2 regions of the Methylovorus sp. SPW-M1 genome follow, and region 2 is predicted to be linked to the other one. Evidence: predicted binding sites of a transcription regulator. Region 2 holds the regulator's gene; the other holds the start of a gene.
What was found. Region 2 encodes FliA, which starts transcription of late flagellar genes. Its sites were predicted from a motif close to CTAAAGTTNNCNNAAANNNTGCCGATANNA; they were not measured.
Positions count from the first base shown of each region.

Region 1: the regulator FliA is predicted to act here: its motif matches at 1,758-1,787, upstream of ACWWD9_RS00855 (YjfB family protein).

Region 1 covers NZ_CM132626.1:186,495-195,067, forward strand. The annotation lists gene ACWWD9_RS00850 (protein adenylyltransferase SelO) at 1-1,563, opposite strand, end outside; gene ACWWD9_RS00855 (YjfB family protein) at 1,810-2,001, shown strand; gene ACWWD9_RS00860 (transglutaminase-like domain-containing protein) at 2,126-2,989, shown strand; gene ACWWD9_RS00865 (recombination-associated protein RdgC) at 2,994-3,914, opposite strand; gene yegD (molecular chaperone) at 4,134-5,390, shown strand; gene ACWWD9_RS00875 (MgtC/SapB family protein) at 5,402-6,118, opposite strand; gene ACWWD9_RS00880 (YqaE/Pmp3 family membrane protein) at 6,348-6,539, shown strand; gene ACWWD9_RS00885 (DedA family protein/thiosulfate sulfurtransferase GlpE) at 6,543-7,466, shown strand; gene ACWWD9_RS00890 (SDR family NAD(P)-dependent oxidoreductase) at 7,484-8,242, opposite strand; gene ACWWD9_RS00895 (LysR family transcriptional regulator) at 8,365-8,573, shown strand, end outside.
Region 2 covers NZ_CM132626.1:2,173,174-2,181,746, reverse strand. The annotation lists gene flgA (flagellar basal body P-ring formation chaperone FlgA) at 1-664, shown strand, start outside; gene flgM (flagellar biosynthesis anti-sigma factor FlgM) at 809-1,120, shown strand; gene ACWWD9_RS10225 (flagella synthesis protein FlgN) at 1,128-1,586, shown strand; gene ACWWD9_RS10220 (MgtC/SapB family protein) at 1,683-2,201, opposite strand; gene ACWWD9_RS10215 (Gfo/Idh/MocA family protein) at 2,217-3,242, opposite strand; gene motD (flagellar motor protein MotD) at 3,325-4,266, opposite strand; gene ACWWD9_RS10205 (flagellar motor protein) at 4,282-5,022, opposite strand; gene ACWWD9_RS10200 (RNA polymerase sigma factor FliA) at 5,004-5,738, opposite strand; gene ACWWD9_RS10195 (MinD/ParA family ATP-binding protein) at 5,927-6,754, opposite strand; gene flhF (flagellar biosynthesis protein FlhF) at 6,747-8,102, opposite strand; gene flhA (flagellar biosynthesis protein FlhA) at 8,099-8,573, opposite strand, start outside.

The DNA.
Region 1 (8,573 bases), 970 kb from region 2:
TGAGCTGCAAGACAGCATGGAACAACCGGCTTTCTGCCGAGCCCAATCCGGCCGCAAGGCATAAAGCGCCGCATGCTGCGGAAGATCATCGTAGGGCTGCCGCATGGCGCTGAAGAGTTGCTGCAGCATGGTGGTGTCGCCTTCGGTAGCCTGATCAATCGCCTGCTGCGCCAGATAATTGCGCAGGACAAAGCGTGGATTCACTTTGTGCATGGCAGTTTGCCGCGCCTCCTGGGACAGATTGTCGTGTTTGAGTCGTTCGCCGTAGCGTTGCAGCCAGGAATACAGGGGCGGGTGGAAGTCCTGCCACAACTCTTCACGATAAAACGCCGGGCGTAATGCTTCAGCTTTGGGGGCTTGCATATCCATATCGCCCAGCAGGCGGAAGAACATGGTCATGTCGACTTCCGCTCTTGTCATCAATTCGAAAATTTCGCTCATCAAGGCGGCATCATCGTCCTGCCAGTCGCGCAGCCCGAATTTGGCGGCCAGGCCCTGGCTCCATGCCTGCCCATAGGTGCTGTCAAATATGCCCAGGCTTTCGACAAGCGGCGCAGGCTCGGGCAACAACAGCGCCAGCGCTTCTGCCAGCCGTTCCAGATTCCAGCGCGCAATATCGGGTTGACGGCCAAAGCAGTAGCGGCGGCCGGAGGCATCCGTGGTGTTCGGAGTCCAGCCGGGATCAAAATTGTCTATCCAGCCATAGGGGCCGTAATCAATGGTGAGCCCGAGTATGGACATGTTGTCCGTATTCATGACGCCATGCACAAACCCTACGCGCATCCACTCCGCCATCAGCAGGGCCGTGCGGCGGCAGATCTCGCCAAACCAGATGGGCACGCGCTCATGCAGAGGCATATTGGCGGGGAAAGCCATGTCGGCAAAGTCGCGTTGCATGGTGAATTCGGTCAGGCGGCGCAGCAGATCAATATCCCCGCGCGATGCAGGCAGCTCAAAATGCCCAAAGCGTATGAACGATGGGGCGACGCGACAGACGATAGCGCCGGGCTCGCGTTCCGGATGACCATCGTAAAACATGTCACGTATCACGCTATCGCCCGTTGCCACCAGGCTCAGTGCCCGCGTGGTGGGGATGCCCAGGTGGAACATGGCTTCGCTGCACAAGAATTCGCGCAAGGAGGAGCGCAATACTGCCCGGCCATCGGCGCGACGGGAATATGGGGTGGCGCCTGCGCCCTTCAGTTGCAGTTCCCAGCGCTCGCCAGCGGCATTCACGGTTTCACCCAGAAAAATGGCGCGGCCATCGCCCAGCTGCCCCGCCCAGTTGCCAAACTGATGGCCGCCATAACAGGTCGCGTAGTGCTGCATGCCGGGCAATAAGCCATTGCCGGACAGGGCCTGCAGCATGGCGTCTGATTGCATATCCGCCGCAGTGAGTCCTAACGTGATCGCCATTTCGGGTGACCACGCCAGCATCCGGGGCGCGCTTACAGGCGTGGCGTCCACCCGCGACCAGAGTGCGCCATGCACCTGGCGCAGCTGGGCGCCCTGTATGGGGTCACCGGGGAGTTCGTTTAGCAGGCGATTATCGAATGACAGCATCATGACCTTGGATATAGGGGTTATTGGGCGGTGGCCGTTGTTGAATGCGTTGCCAGCCTGTGAAGTATCAATGACGGGCAGTGCTTCTTGCGAAGTCTAGCAGAAGCTCGCGATGAATCAGGCCCTGCAATCAAAAGACCACCAGTACCAAAACAAGTTTTGCCGGGCTTGAGCAAGTTTTTTTCATGATAGCCCTAAAGAATGCCCAAAGCCTGCCGATACAGTAGTGTAGATGAGGAGAATTGTATGGATTCCGTGACCAGTGCCACCGTAGCCGCCAGCATGGCCGAGACCAAGGCCGGGCAAGCCGTTAGCATGGAAGTGCTGAAAAAAGCCCTGGATGCACAGGCCACCGCTGCCGCTGGCATGATAGAAGCCTTGCCGAAAATCCAGAACCTGCCTGATCATCTCGGCCAGAATATCAATACCACGGCCTGACCTTCCCCTATCCCTGTTACCTGCCAGTTTGTAGGATGGCACGGATACACTTATCGGCGAAATGCCGATGCTGCCTGAGTAAGTACTAACGTATCATGGGGTATCCCTATCTCAAGATACCATCATGATCAAAATGCAACTGGCCATCAGCCTCAAATATGAAGTGCTGGACCCCCGGGCCGATTTCATCCTCAATCTGCATGCCGCGCAGACAGCGAATCAATCTGTCATGAACGAGCACCTGCAATTCAGCCAGCCATTGCAATATGAGCTCTACGAGGATACGTTCTATGGCACGCGCTATGTGCGTTGCCAGGCCGAGGCCGGCCCGCTGGAAGTGCATTATTCGGCGACGGTGGAAGTCGACCATCAGCTGGAAGCTCCCGACACCTTACAAGAAGTGGCGATTACCGATATCCCCATTCAATATCTGCGCTACCTTTACCCCAGCCGCTATTGCCAATCAGATCTGTTGCAAGCATTTGCCAACCAGCAGTTCGGTCACCTGCCACGCGGTTATGCCCGCGTAAAGGCAGTATGTGACTGGGTGCATGGCAACCTCGCCTATTTGCCGGGCAGCACCAACAGCATGAGCGCCGCGACGGATGTCATCGAACAGAAGGCCGGGGTATGCCGTGACTTTTCACATGCGATGATTGCCTTGTGCCGCGCGTTGAATATGCCAGCCCGCTTTGTCACCGGCGTCGATTATGGCTCCGACCCCGCCAGTGGCCCGCATGATTTTCATGCCTACGTTGAGGTGTATCTGGGTGATCGCTGGTATGTGTTTGAACCGACGGGCATCTCGCCGCGCCTGGGCTTGATACGCCTGGGCACGGGTCGTGATGCGGCCGATGTCTCCTTTGCTACGGTGTTCGGTGCGATTAACTCCTGGGCGCCGCTGATCGAGATTGAGGCCTTGCAGGATCCGGCATCCGGTATCGTGCTGCCTCAACACAGCGATCAGGCGGTCTCCACCGACGCTTGAGCGTTCAAGCGGCTGCGGCCTGGGGTTTTGGGGCGGTGTCGACTTCACCGCCGAGGGCTGCCAATAATTCGGGTAGAAGCTGACTCAGCTCACCACTCATCATGACAAAGTCGCTGTCGAACATCTCTTCGGCAGCGACATCTGCCGCCGCTTCTTTCAACACATCCAGTACTTCCAGGCGTTTGATCTGCAGCACATCGTTCAACACAAAGGCAATGCGGTCACGCCAGGTCATGGCCAGGCGGGTCACCTGCTTGCCGCCCTGAATATGTTTACGGATTTCCTCGGCTTCAAGGTCATGCCTTACATAACGCACGGTGGCCTTGTCATCGCCCAGCGCGCGTAATTCACAATCACGATCCACACTGAAGCCATGCGGGGCTTCACTGCCAGCCAGCCATCCTGTCATGGCGCTGGTGGGCGAGAGATTGGTCTTGATCAGGCGCAAGGAAAAGCCATCCACCGATTTGTGCAGTTGCTCCAACAAGGTATCCGCCAGGGCGGCGCTGGCGGCATCCACCACAAACCAGCCATTGGCAAGGTCCAGCCATGCATAAATAGTGCGGCGCAATGAAAACGCACGTGGCCGCAGCTCATCGGCAATCGCTTCCTTTAGCTCTTTCATCTGTTTGCGCCCGGGTTTGTAGCCCTGCTGTTCTTCCAGTTCCAGCGCGCGGGCCTTGGCATATTGGTTGATCACGCTGGTGGGCAGTATCTTCTTTTCCACACACAGCGCAATCAGCACTTGCTGAGCTTGCACATGCACAAATGGCTTGCCGGGACCGGCTGGCGCAATCCAGCCAGTCTGCTGCATTTCAGAGGTGGGGGTGTCTGGCAGGGCGTGGCGTGCCAGTTGGTCTTCAAGCGCTTCGACTGGGGTATTCCATTGGGAGATGCGATAAATCTGCAGGTTTTTGAACCACATGGTGCGTACTCAAAAACAAGGGATTTTACCCCAGTCGCCTATTCTTCCTGTGGCTTGATCGGCATGCGGCTTAAAAATTGATTGCTTGCCAGCCTCGCCAAATGGCGCTAGGCATACGCTTGGGAAGCGGATGCCGACTGTGGTCTGATGGCACGCCAAGGCGGCGTTGCACGCCCGACCAATGGTAGAATTCTGCTCTTTTGTCTGATGGGGCTGCGCATGCATTGCGGGATCGATTACGGGACATCCAACTCTTCGGTGGGTGTTGCGCAGAATGGCGTGGTGACCTTGTTGCCGCTGGAGGGCGAGAGTGTTTATCTGCCCTCGGCGGTCTATCGCCAGCGCCCGGACCATCTGGATGAAGAAGACGACGCCCGCATGACGCTGCGTCAGCAGCTGGGCGATGCCCGTGATTTGCTGTTTGGCCGTGCCGCCATTCAAGCGCATACCGAAGGCCCCACCGATGGGCTGTATGTGAAGTCCCCCAAGGTGTTTCTGGGGAGCGACCTCAGCCGTGACCAGCTGGAGTTTTTCACCGTCATCATCAGCCGTATGCTGGAGCGCCTCATGCAACAGGCGCGCGCGGCGAGCGGCATGCCCTTGCAGCAGGCGGTGATAGGCCGCCCCATTCGCTACCATGGCGTATACGGCGAACGCGGAGATGAGCAAGCACTCACCATTATGCGCGAAGCCGCGCAGGCAGCGGGTTTGCAGGATGTAATCTTCATGTATGAGCCGCTGGCCGCTGCGCTAGATTACGAAAATGGCCTGGTGAATGACGAGGTCTTGCTGGTGGTGGATGTGGGCGGCGGCACGACCGATTGCTCCGTGGTGCGCGTCGGACCGCATGCCAGCGCCAGTGCCGACCGTAGTGCTGATCTTTTGTCCTATGCCGGTACGCGTATCGGCGGTACCGATCTCGATATTCACATCGGCTGGCATCAGATCATGCCGCACTTCGGCAAGGATGGAGAGTTGCACCACAAGGCGTTTGATGCCATTTCCGTCAACAGCATTCCCAGCCAGCATGCCTTTTACAACCGGTTTGAAATGCCGGTGCATGGCGAGCCGGATGAAGCGCGCCGCCGCTTGTACAAGGTCTGGCGAGAGCGCCTGACCCACAGTCTGGTGCGTAGCGCCGAGCAGGCCAAGATTCGGCTGACGGATGCGGCTGATACCCATATCAATGTGGATTTTGTAGCGCCAGAGCTGCAACTCGGCATGAACCGTGACCAGATGCAGCAGGCGATTACCCAGGCCACCGAAAAAATCCGCAAGGTGATTGAAGAGGCCCGTGCCGGGGCTGGGGTGCGCATTGATAAAACCTATTTGACCGGCGGCTCGGCGGTATCGCCCGTGATACAGCAGGCGATACGCAATGTGATGGGCGATGACATGCCGCTGGTGACCGGCAATATGCACGGCGGCGTGGCCAGTGGCCTGGCGCTCTATGCCAGTCGCTGGTTTTCGCGCTAGCAGGCGCTCGCTTAATCCGTGGTGCTGGGGCTCCAGAAGGCCTGCCCAACATGCGGGCTCTGCTTGAGTTGATCGATCAGCTGATCCAGTACCAGACCATCGACCGAGGTGGCTGCCAGCGTTGCTTCAATTTCAATCTCGTTTTCCCCAAAGGCATGCATGACCAGGGCTTGCAGCGGATAACCGGTTTGCTCCAGAGCCTGCTCCAGCAGATACATGGCTTCTTTCTGATGGGTGCGCGCCGCGATGACATATACCGTATTGGTCAGCTCTACTGCCGGCGTATCCATGGGCTGGCGGTTGATACGGTTCACCACGGGACGTAACAGGGTATTGGCGGCCAGGACAAACAGCGCTCCCAGCAGGGATTCCAGCAGAAGATCGGCACCAGCGCAGGCGCCCACCGCCGCGGAGCCCCACAAGGTGGCCGCGGTGTTCAGGCCGCGCACATTACCCTGTTCGCGCATGATGACGCCCGCGCCGAGAAAACCTATGCCTGACACCACATACGCCACCACATGCACTGATCCCTCATGCCCGGTCAGCCGGTTCGCCATGTCGACAAAAATGGCGGCGCCCACCGCCACCAGCACATTGGTGCGTAGCCCGGCTGTGCGCTGTCTGTACTGACGTTCAAAGCCGATCAGGCTGCCCAGTACAAACGCCGTACTGAGGCTGATCAGGGTATCGAGTAGCGAGAGGAGGTTGATGTTTTGCCAGGCTTCCACAGAGGGCTCCTTTTATAGCGAGGGTTATCTTGCGAGCGCTAGCATTATCCTGATTTCCTGGAAGCTTGTATGCATGATCAGCGCTATGGGCACTGGGTACGCGTCCGGTATGGCTGGTGAGGTCGCGTAGTCATGGCAATGCATGTGCAATCTTGTCCAGCTTGCAGGTCCGCAAGGCAGCAGACGCTGTTAATATAGTGGGCGTTAACATTTCAAATAGGTCGCTGACATGCGTTTACTGATTGCCCTCATCCTGCCCTGGCTGACATTTTTCACCATTGGCCGTCCCATCGCAGGCATCGTCTGTCTGATTCTGCAAGCCACGCTCATCGGTTGGCTGCCCGCTACCATCTGGGCGGTTTATGCGCTCAGCCAGTACAAGACCGATCAGAAGATCGCCGACGCACTGAAGTCGAGATAGTCCATGCAACATCTGCTTGATCTGCTTCAGCAATACGGCTTGCTGATTGTGTTTGCCAATGTGTTTCTGGAGCAGATCGGCTTACCTATTCCGGCTTACCCCACCCTGCTGGTGACGGGCGCCATGCTCACGCAGGGGCAATATAGCCCGGCGCAACTGCTGTTGACTGCCGTGATTGCCTCGCTGCTGGCAGATCTGGCCTGGTATTTTGCCGGACGCCGCTTCGGCCGCCGGGTCATGAGCAAGCTATGCCGCATTTCCCTGTCGCCTGATTCTTGCGTGCGGCAGACTGAGTCGGTGTATCTGCGCATCGGGCCACCTGCCCTGCTGTTCTGCAAATTCATTCCCGGCTTTGCCTCGGTGTCCAGCGCGCTGGCCGGTACTGTGGGTACACGGGCCACGACCTTTATCATTTTTGATAGCCTGGGAGCTGCCATCTGGGCGGGCTCAGCCATAGTGCTGGGCACGCTGTTCAGTAGCGCCATTGATGAATTGCTGGATATTCTGAGCGAGATGGGCAAATGGGGTGCCCTGTTGCTGGGTATCGCCCTGGTGGCCTTCATCCTCAACAAATGGTGGGAGCGGCACCGCTTTATCAAGTCGCTGCGCATGGCGCGCATTTCGGTGGATGAGCTGGATACCATGCTCAAAAGCGGCTCACGCCCGGTGATTGTGGATGCCAGACCTGCCCATCTGCAAGGTGATGGCCGTATTCCCGGTGCGCTCAGCATGACCGAGGACACCATTGATAGCGTGTTTATTGATACCGATATCGATACGGATATCGTGCTCTACTGTTCATGCCCCAATGACGTGACCGCGGCCAAAATGGCCAAGCTGCTCATCAAGCGTGGTTACCACAAGGTGCGACCACTCAAGGGCGGCATCGATGCCTGGGTCGATGCCGGTTTCAAGATAGAGCCTTGAGCAATACTCAGGGCGGGCTATACAAACATCCCGCCTGAGACTTCAATACGCTGGGCATTTACCCAGCGGTTATCTTCCGATAACAACGATGCCACCATGGGGCCGATATCGTCGGGCAAGCCCACGCGTCCCAGGGCAGTCTGGCTGGCCACAAATTTATTGACCTCGGCGTTATCGCGTACCGTGCCACCACCAAAGTCGGTTTCAATGGCGCCAGGGGCCACTACATTCACCGTAATGCCACGTGGCCCCAGCTCTTTTGCCAGATAACGCGTCAGCACTTCCACGGCGCCTTTCATGGCGGCGTAAGCCGAGTAACCCGGCAAGGAAAAACGTGCCAGGCCGCTGGAAATATTGATGATGCGTCCCTGATCTGCCATCAGCCGCAGCAGCTTCTGCGTCAGGAAAAATACGCCTTTGAAATGGATATTGACCAGCGTATCAAAGGCTTCTTCTGTCGTTTCAGTGAACGGGACATGGATACCGATACCCGCGTTGTTGACCAGAAAATCAAAGGTATCGCGCTGCCAGTGGGACTGCAGCACCTGTTTCACTTCCTGGGCAAATCGCGCAAAAGAAGTGCTGTCGCCCACATCCAGCTGCAGTGCCACCGCTTTTCTGCCCATGGCCTCAATGCTGCTGACCACGGCTTCTGCTTCCGCGCGCTGGCTGCGATAGGTCAGGATGACGTCCTGACCCTTGGCGGCGATGCTGAGTGCCATGCTTTTACCCAGCCCGCGGCTGCTTCCCGTCACTATCGCAATCTTGCTTGTCATGATGATGCTCCTTTGAAAGTGGATGATGAATCGTGCTGGTGAACAGTCTATTGCCATCTTTGGAACGAATAAACTGCCGAAAAATAGTTATACTGTTCAAAATTTCATGTCAATGGAGCGCTATGGACAAGCTGGATGCCATGCAGGTATTTGTACGGGTGGCGGAACTGGCGAGTTTTACCCAGGCGGCCGATAGCCTGGGATTGCCCAAAGGCAGCATTTCAAATGCAGTAACCCAGCTGGAGGCTCGCTTGGGGGCGAGGCTTTTGCATAGAACGACGCGCAAAGTGCAACTCACGCAGGATGGTCAGCGGTTTTATGAGCGATGCAA
Region 2 (8,573 bases):
CAGTGCGCTTTCCCATGCTGAAGCGATGCCGAATACTGACCAGACGCAGAACCTGACCTCCATCCGCAAGAAGGTCGAAGAATTCCTGACCGTGCAGACCGCCGGTTATCCCGGTCGTGTCACCGTCACTGCCGGTGCCATAGACAATAATCTCAAGCTCGCCAAATGCCCGGCGCTGGAAGTGTTCATGCCGCAGGGCAGCCGTGCCTGGGGCAAGACCAATGTCGGTGTGCGCTGCAATGCGCCTGCCTGGACCATCTACATGCAGGCCACAGTGAATGTGGTGGGGCAGTATCTGGTGGCGGCCGCGCCGCTGGCTCAGGGCCGTGTGGTGGATAGCGGTGACCTGCTGTTTGAAAGTGGCGATCTCGCCCAGCTGCCTCCCGGTATCTTTACCGATCCCGAACAAGCCATTGGCCGCATCGTTAATATTTCCATGAATGCCGGTACCGTGCTGCGCCAGGAGATGCTGAAAGCGTCACCTGTCGTACAGCAGGGCCAAACGGTCACGCTGATTACGCGAGGCAAGGGCTTCAGTATCAGCGCCGAAGGCCACGCGCTCAATAATGCTACCGATGGCCAGCTGGTGAGGGTCAAGGTCGCCAATGGGCAGGTAGTAAGCGGGATTGCCCGCAATGGTGGAAAAATTGAAGTCAGTTTTTAAGCATGTGTTTTTGCGTCGAATGAATGTAAAGCCTGGCAAGAGCCGTTTCAAACTTGCCGATCGGTGTTAAAGTTTAAGAAAACCCTGCCGATATGAGCCTTATAGAAGGCAAGGTGCACACACATTCATGCATGAGGAAAAACCATGAAGATCAATGACTCCATCCAGAAAACCACTGGGTTGGTGACCGAGAAGATCGAATCCGGCACCGCAAAGAAAACACCGGCACCGGCAGTGGGTGGCGCAACCGCCACCGAAAGCGTCACGCTTTCCCCACTGTCCTCGCAATTGCAATCCCTGGAAGCACGGATTGCGACGCAAACGGTATATGACACAGATAAGGTAGACGCCATCAAGACGGCGATTACCAACGGCCAATTCCAGGTCGATTCCGGCAAGGTTGCCGATGGCCTGATTGAAACCGTTAAGGATTTATTAACTTCAGCCAAATCGTGAGATAACCATGAGCACAAGCATCTCGTTCGAGCAGGATAGCCAACTGGTCAATCAATTGATCGTTTTATTATCCCGTGAACAAGCCAGCCTGGTGAGAGCCAATATGGACGAGATCGAGCAGATTCTTGATGAGAAGGCGCATCTGCTCAGCGAGCTTGGCAGCACGGTACAAAAGCGTCACGACGCCCTGGTGAAACTGGGCTTCGAAGGCAGCGAAAAAGGCATGGCAGATTGGCTGGTGGCCCAGAAAACCGTGGCTGTGCAGCAATCGTGGATGCAGTTTCACAAAATGCTGGTGCAAGCCCAGGAAATGAACCGTGTGAATGGCGTGCTGATCAACAAGCACTTCAGTCGTAATGAACAGTTTCTCAATGCGCTGCATGCGCATCACTCACCTGGCCAGATGTATGGTGCCAACGGCCAGGCCACGACGCAAAGTTATCTGCGGAGTGGATTACAGGCCTAGCGAACTTCCAGTTCCTCCAGAGGCGTTAAGTGTAGTTAACGCCCCGCCGCCCCGATGGGCGGTTTTTTTTTGCCTGCGGATGCTGATCCGCCTGGTTTACTGCCCTTCGGTGTCTTGCTTGCTGCCTTCTTGCGCCTGGTGATACTGGTGGGCAAGCTTGGGCACGATATGCAGGATGGCATACGCCAGAATGGCGCTCAGAATGGCGGTGGATTCGCGGCCCAGACCAGCGGCAACGCCGATGGCGGCCGTCATCCACAAGCCCGCGGCGGTGGTGAGGCCATGCACTTCACCATCGTGCCCATGTTTGATGATGGTGCCTGCGCACAGGAAACCCACACCCGCAATCACCCCTTGCACCACGCGGCTGATTTCAGCGTCGGTGAGTCCGGCCTGTATTGGCACCAGCACAAACATCGCTGCGCCCAGCGCTACCAGCATGTGCGTGCGCATGCCGGCGGCCTTGCCGCGGAATTCACGCTCATAGCCCAAAAGCCCGCCCAGCATCGCGGCGATGCCCAGACGCAGAACCACGCGCGTGACCTCGGCCCCGTTGGGCAGGTCGGAAAACTCGGCCATGATGGTGTTCATGACTTCGTGCAGCAGGCTATCCATCCGGTTTCCCTCGTCTTACTTGCTAGCCAGGCTGACGCTACGCCCGCTGGCGGCGGCTTCCAGCGTCGCGACGATGGCGCGGCAATTGGCCCTGGCATCCTGCAGGCTCAGCAACGGGGTTTTATCGTTGAGTACACAGTCGCTGAAATGGGCGATTTCCAGATTGAAATGGTTGCTGGGCGCGTAGGTTTCGACGTGTTTTTGCCCGTCATCGGTCCACCAGCTGATTAATGGCACATCGCTGGTGCCTGGCAGTTGCCACACGGTATGGCAGATCAGCGAGCCTTTGTTGCCGACAATACGGTATTCGGACTGCCGACTGCATTCAAAACTCACATCAAAATGCCCGCGTTTGCCATCGCCAAAATCCAGGATGCCGCTGGCAGAAATATCGGCGCCGCTTTCAGCGTATTTGGCCATGGCCGAGACGGCGAGGGGCTCGCTGCCAAAGCAGTGGCGCAGGGTATGGATGGCATAAGGGCCCACATCCCACATGGCACCGCCGCCATTGGCGGTGTCTTTTGCCAGGCGATAAAGCCGGGCAGGGCGCATCAGGAATGAAAAGCTGGCGTGCGCATAGCGGATATCGCCCAATACCCCCGAGGCCACAATCTCTTGCACGCGCTGATGCTGCGGGTGAAAGCGATACATGAAGCCTTCCATCACCTTGAGGTTGTTTGCCTGGGCAGCGGCTTCAATGGCGTTGATGTCCTCTACCTTGAGTGCCATGGGCTTTTCGATCAGCACATGCTTGCCTGCGGCCAGTGCCTTCAGCGCCCATTCGGCGTGCTCGTCATTGGCCATGGGCAGGTAGACGGCTTCCACACGCTCATCCTGCAGCAGTGCTTCCAGATTATGGTAAAGCGAGACACCGGGCGTGCCGGGCGCGTATTTTTTCAGGGTTTCGGCCGCGGCATCGGGACGGCGGCTGGCAATCGCAACCAGTTCGGCATTGGGCGCCGCCACGATGGCAGGCAACAGGCGTTCATTGACTCTGGCAGCACCCAGAATGCCCCAGCGCAGGCGAGAACTTGAGCTCATGTACAGGCCTTATGGTGATAAGTGAAGCGTTGAATGATGGCAGAATTCGGGGGCTGCGGCTAGCTGAGCCGTGAGCGGGGGGCTAGTTGGCGGCGGGTTTGCTGCTGGCTGCAGCTGGCGGTTTGGCTGACGCCGGTGCTGGTGCCGCTGCCGGCGTAGCGGTGGCTTCCTGGGCATTGCTTGCCTCGGGTGCGGGTGGCGCTGTTGGCCGGATGACCGTCGTTTTGTCGGGGGTAATCTCGGAAACATCGGTCTGATTGGGCATCAGCGAGTCGTAAAGAATCATGATGGAAACGCGACGGTTGCGCGCCCGGCCCAGTGGCGTGCTGTTGTCCTCCAGCGGTTGCGAGGCGCCAAAGCCCACGGCGCTCAGGCGTTTCTCATCCAGGCCGCTATCCTGCAGCATGCGTACCACGCTGCTGGCGCGCATGGCGGATAGCTCCCAGTTGGAGTAAAACTTGTCGTTATGGATGGGCACATTGTCGGTGTGGCCTTCCACCTGAATCGCATGATTATTGGCTTTCAGTGCCTGCGCGATCTCGTTGAGCGGACCGCTGGCAATGGGTTGCAGTTCGGAGGCACCGGGCGCAAACAGCAGGCTGTCGTGGATATCCACCCGCACGCCGCGGTTGTTCTGCATGACCTTGATCTTGCCTTCCAGCACCATGGGGGCCAGGTGATTGGCGAGATTGTTCGCCATGGCGGTCATGGCTTCGCGTTCACGGCGTTGTTTGTCGTTGCGGCGGGCGAGTTCCAGCGGACGGATGAAGGATGGCTGCCCATACAGGCCCTTGATATTGGCATGCTCGTTGTTGCCATCGGGCGGGTTGTTGAGTTGGGGCGTGTTTTCGCCGGTGAAAGCGGTGCCCAGAGACGATGTCAGCTGCTCGTACTTGCCCTGATTTACCGAGGAGATCGCGTACATCACCACAAAAAACGCAAACAGCAGGGTGATGAAGTCGGCATAGGACACCATCCAGCGTTCCTTGTTGTCCTCGTCTTCCTCTACCTGTCTTCTGCGCATGGATAGGGTTCCGTATCAGCGCATGTAGCTGTTGAGGCGCTCTTCCACCACGCGCGTATGGTCGCCTTGCGCGATGGAGACCCAGGCATTCATGAGCATTTCGCGCCGGCTGGCCTCTTGCAATACGTAAGCCTTGAGCTTGCTGCCTATGGGCAGGAACACAATATTGGCGAGGCCCACGCCATAGATCGTGGCGACGAATGCCACCGCAATGCCACTGCCCAGACGGCTGGGGTCGGACAGGTTTTCCATCACATGAATCAGGCCCAGCACCGCCCCCAGAATGCCAATGGTAGGCGCGTAGCCGCCGGCGGAATCCCAGATTTTGGCGGCACTGCGGTACTGGCTTTCGTAATAGTAGATATCAATGGCGCAGATTTCGCGGATCTTGTCAGCGGCGATGCCGTCGATCAGCAGGCGCAGGCCTTTTTTGATGAAGGGGTCGGTTTCGTTATACAGCTGGGCTTCGAGCTTGAGCAGGCCATCACGGCGGGCGGTGTGGCTCCAGCCTATGATGCGGCGGCTGAGTTCTTTTCTGTCATCCACCGGTGGCTGCACAATCCAGCGCAGCAGCATGATACCCAGCTTGAAATTGGCCGGTTTGCTTTGCAGCAGGACGGCACCAAAAGTGCCAAAAACCACAATCAGGAAAGCCGCAGGCTGAATCAGCGAAGCAACCTTGCCGCCTTCAATGGCTTGCCCCAACAGAATGCCGAAAATGGCGAGTAAGATGCCGCCTAGGCTGCCCCAGTCCATAATTGCTCTTTCATGTAAGCGCGTAATCGAGCAATGGCTTGACTATGCAACTGGCAGACCCGTGATTCGGAGACATTCATCACAGCGCCAATTTCTTTGAGGTTAAGTTCTTGTTCGTAATACAGACCCATTAAAATCTGTTCGCGCTCGGGCAGGTTTTCAATTGCCTCAATCAGGGTTTCCCGGAAATTGCTGTCGAGCAGGCCTTTGATCGGGTTGCCTGAGTCATCCTGCAGAAAGCGGTCCAGAAAGTGGTCGCCGCCTTCGGATTCATGAAAATCTTCGTAGTAGAGCAACTGGTGGCCGCTGCATTCGCCCAGCATGTCGTAGTAATCATCCAGCGACATCTTGAGTTGCTTGGCGACTTCGCCTTCGGTCGGTGGCCGCCCCAGCACTTGTTCCAGCTGGTTGATGGCACCTTCCACATCGCGCATGTTCTTGCGGATGCTGCGTGGCAGCCAGTCGGCATTGCGCAGCTCATCTATCATGGCGCCGCGTATGCGCTGGGCTGCGTAGGTTTCAAACTGGGCGCCATGCGTATCTTCATAACGATTGATCGCATCCAGCAGGCCCATCATGCCGGCCTGCACCAGGTCGTCCAGCTCCACGCTGGGCGGCAGCTTCGCCTTCAGCTGATAGGCCAGCTTCTTCACCAGCGTGGCATGCTGGTGCAGCAGGCTATCTTTCTGATTGGGTTTTCCCGTGGCCGTATACATACTTTCCTTGCTTGGGCACCTTGTCGTTTAATAGTGTGAGATGGATCACAAGCATTGCTTGCCGACATTCTACACCCGTGCCGCGCGAGCGCCAGCCCGCCTGCGGTTGCGCATATCAATCCGATATGTGCAACCGTGCCTGAGCCGAGGCTACGGCATTGTCTTGCCCTGCGTATTGTGGCCTGGCCTTACAGCGTGATCGAAGTGCGCTGAATTTCTGCCAGTATCGCCTGCCGGTAGTCCAGCTTGCGCGCCAGTGCCTTGAAGGCAGCCGAGGCTTGTGCCATTGGAAATGCATCAATGACCACGCGCCCCAGTTTTTCTGCCCGGCTCAGGTGCTCATCCGCCGGGATCGCCCCCATGAACTCCAGGTCTATCTGCATGAAGCGGCGTGCTACCTGGGCAATGTTCTCAAACACCAGCATGGCCTGGGCCTGGCTGGCGTTGCTCACCACAATACCGAAAGAACGTCGCCCCAGCTGACTGCATACCTGCTTGATGAGGATGTAGGCCTGCTTGATCGACTCCGGATCGCGCGTGAGTTGAATCACAATTTCGCCATCGTTGAGCGATTGTAATGGCAGAGCGTTATTATTTAAAACAGTATCGACCAACACGATGTCATATTCCTGCGCCAGCTTGCCGAAGATACGGTCCAGCTGCAGGCCTTCTGCCTGCTGGAACTGCATGCTGCCCTGCTTGGGCAAGAGACGGCTGATGCGATAACCCTGCTCGGAAAACTTGATCGCCTTGTTCAAAGGCACGCGCTGATTGGCAACTTCCAGCAGGCTGGGGGTATTGCCCAGCTTGTAATGGGTCAGGGCATCACCCGTATTGGCGGTGGCGTGCACGATGATGACATTGTTGCCATCATCCTGAATCGAGGCACCGAGATTCTTGATCAGTCTGGCCTGGGCATTGCCCGGCATGGCGGATAACACCGACACGATACGGGGCCGGGGGCCGGACATGATGCGCCGCAGACCGGCGGCTTGATCTTCGCGGAAACTAGACATGATCGGCTCCCATGCTCAGCTTGGTGGCGACTGGCGAGGTATTGCCCATCAGGAATGGCAGCTCGTTATGCTTGAACTGGAAGGATGACGTGTTCTGCGCACCAGCGCGGAAAGCGCGATGGATCAGCAGTTTTTTGTTGGCCACATGCAGGTCTTCCGGCACGCGCTGACCATTGGCCACGTAATACAGGCGCAGTTTTTCGCGGATGATAACATCCAGCGCGCTGCCGATGGTGGCGGCTTCGTCCAGCTTGGTGATGATGCAGCCATCCAGCTGCTTGACCTTGTAAGCACGCACCACATCGGTCAGTGTTTCGCCGGTGTTGGTGGCGTTGAGGCACAACAGCTTCTTGATCGGCTGGCGGGTGCTGGACAGCATGGCGATCTGCTCGGCCACCATGCGGTCTTTCTGGCTGACGCCCACGGTGTCGATCAGGATGGTGTGCTTGCCCTTGAGTTCTTCCAGCGCAATTTTCAGGTCGGCTTCGTCTTTCACCGCATGCACCATCACGCCCAGAATCTTGCCGTAGATGCGCAATTGCTCATGACCGCCAATCCGGTAGGCATCGGTCGTGATCAGGCCCAGCTTGCCAGGGCCATGCTTCATGACAAAACGTGCGGCCAGCTTGGCGGTGGTGGTGGTCTTGCCGACACCGGTTGGCCCGATCAGCGCAAACACGCCACCGCGATTGAGGATTTCATCTTCATTGGGGATGGCCTGCAGGTTCTTTTCCAGAATCGATTGCACCCAGGTGTTGGCTTCGGCGCTGGTGCGATGATCTGGCATGTTTTCGGCAATCTGGCGCGACAGCGCAGCACTGAAGCCTGCGGACAGCAGCATGTTCAGTGTGTTGGATTTGACCGGGTCACGGTGCTGGATATTGCCCCAGGAGATTTCCACCAGTTGCGATTCGATCACGCTGCGCATATTGCGGATCTCGTTCAGCATGTCATTGATCTGCTTGTTGGACTGTGGCGCGGCTGCTTGCGCTGGCGTGGTGGTGACCTTGGGGCGTGCCGTGGTGGTAGGTGCAGGCTCGGTACGCACGGCGCGATAAGGTTCGGCTTCGGGTGCAGCCTGACGCACAGGAGGACGTGCCTGGCGTGCTGCGGGGCGGGCCTGCGCAGCTGGCAGGGGCTCCATGGCAGGCGCTGCACGGCGCTTGCTGCTTTGCACCGGGGTATCATCGGACATGAAGGAGGCCATGTCTTCTTCCTTGAAGGCCAGGATCTCGTTACCGCCGTTGACCGCACGGTTAGACAGGATAACGGCATCCTCACCCAGGCTTTTACGGACCATGGCTAATGCTTCGCGGGAACTCGATGCGAAAAAGCGTTTGATGTTCATGCTTGACCTCCAATAAGGCTAGTGACACGGATAGTTTTTGAATCAGGAAGCTCTTCATGCGACAGCACACGAAGATGCGGAATAGCACGGCGCAGGAATTTCGACAGGGCAGAGCGCAACGGACCCGGTACCAGCAGCACAGGCGTCATGCCCAGTTGCTCCTGCTTGCGGGTAGCGGCTTCGGCCTGTTTGGACAGGGTTTCAGCCAGGCCAGGCTCAATGGCAGCACCGCCTGCATTGCTGCTGCTCAAGGCTTGCATCAACAGGCGTTCCAGCTGGTTATCCAGCGCCATGACGGAGACTTCGTTGCCATTCGGGAACAGCTGCTGCACGATGGCGCGGCCCAGCTGCACGCGGACAAAGGTAGTCAGCTCGCTTGGGTCTTGTGTGCGTGAGGCATATTCGGACAATGTTTCGACGATGGTGCGCATATCGCGGATGTGCACGCCTTCGCTCAGCAGGTTCTGCAAT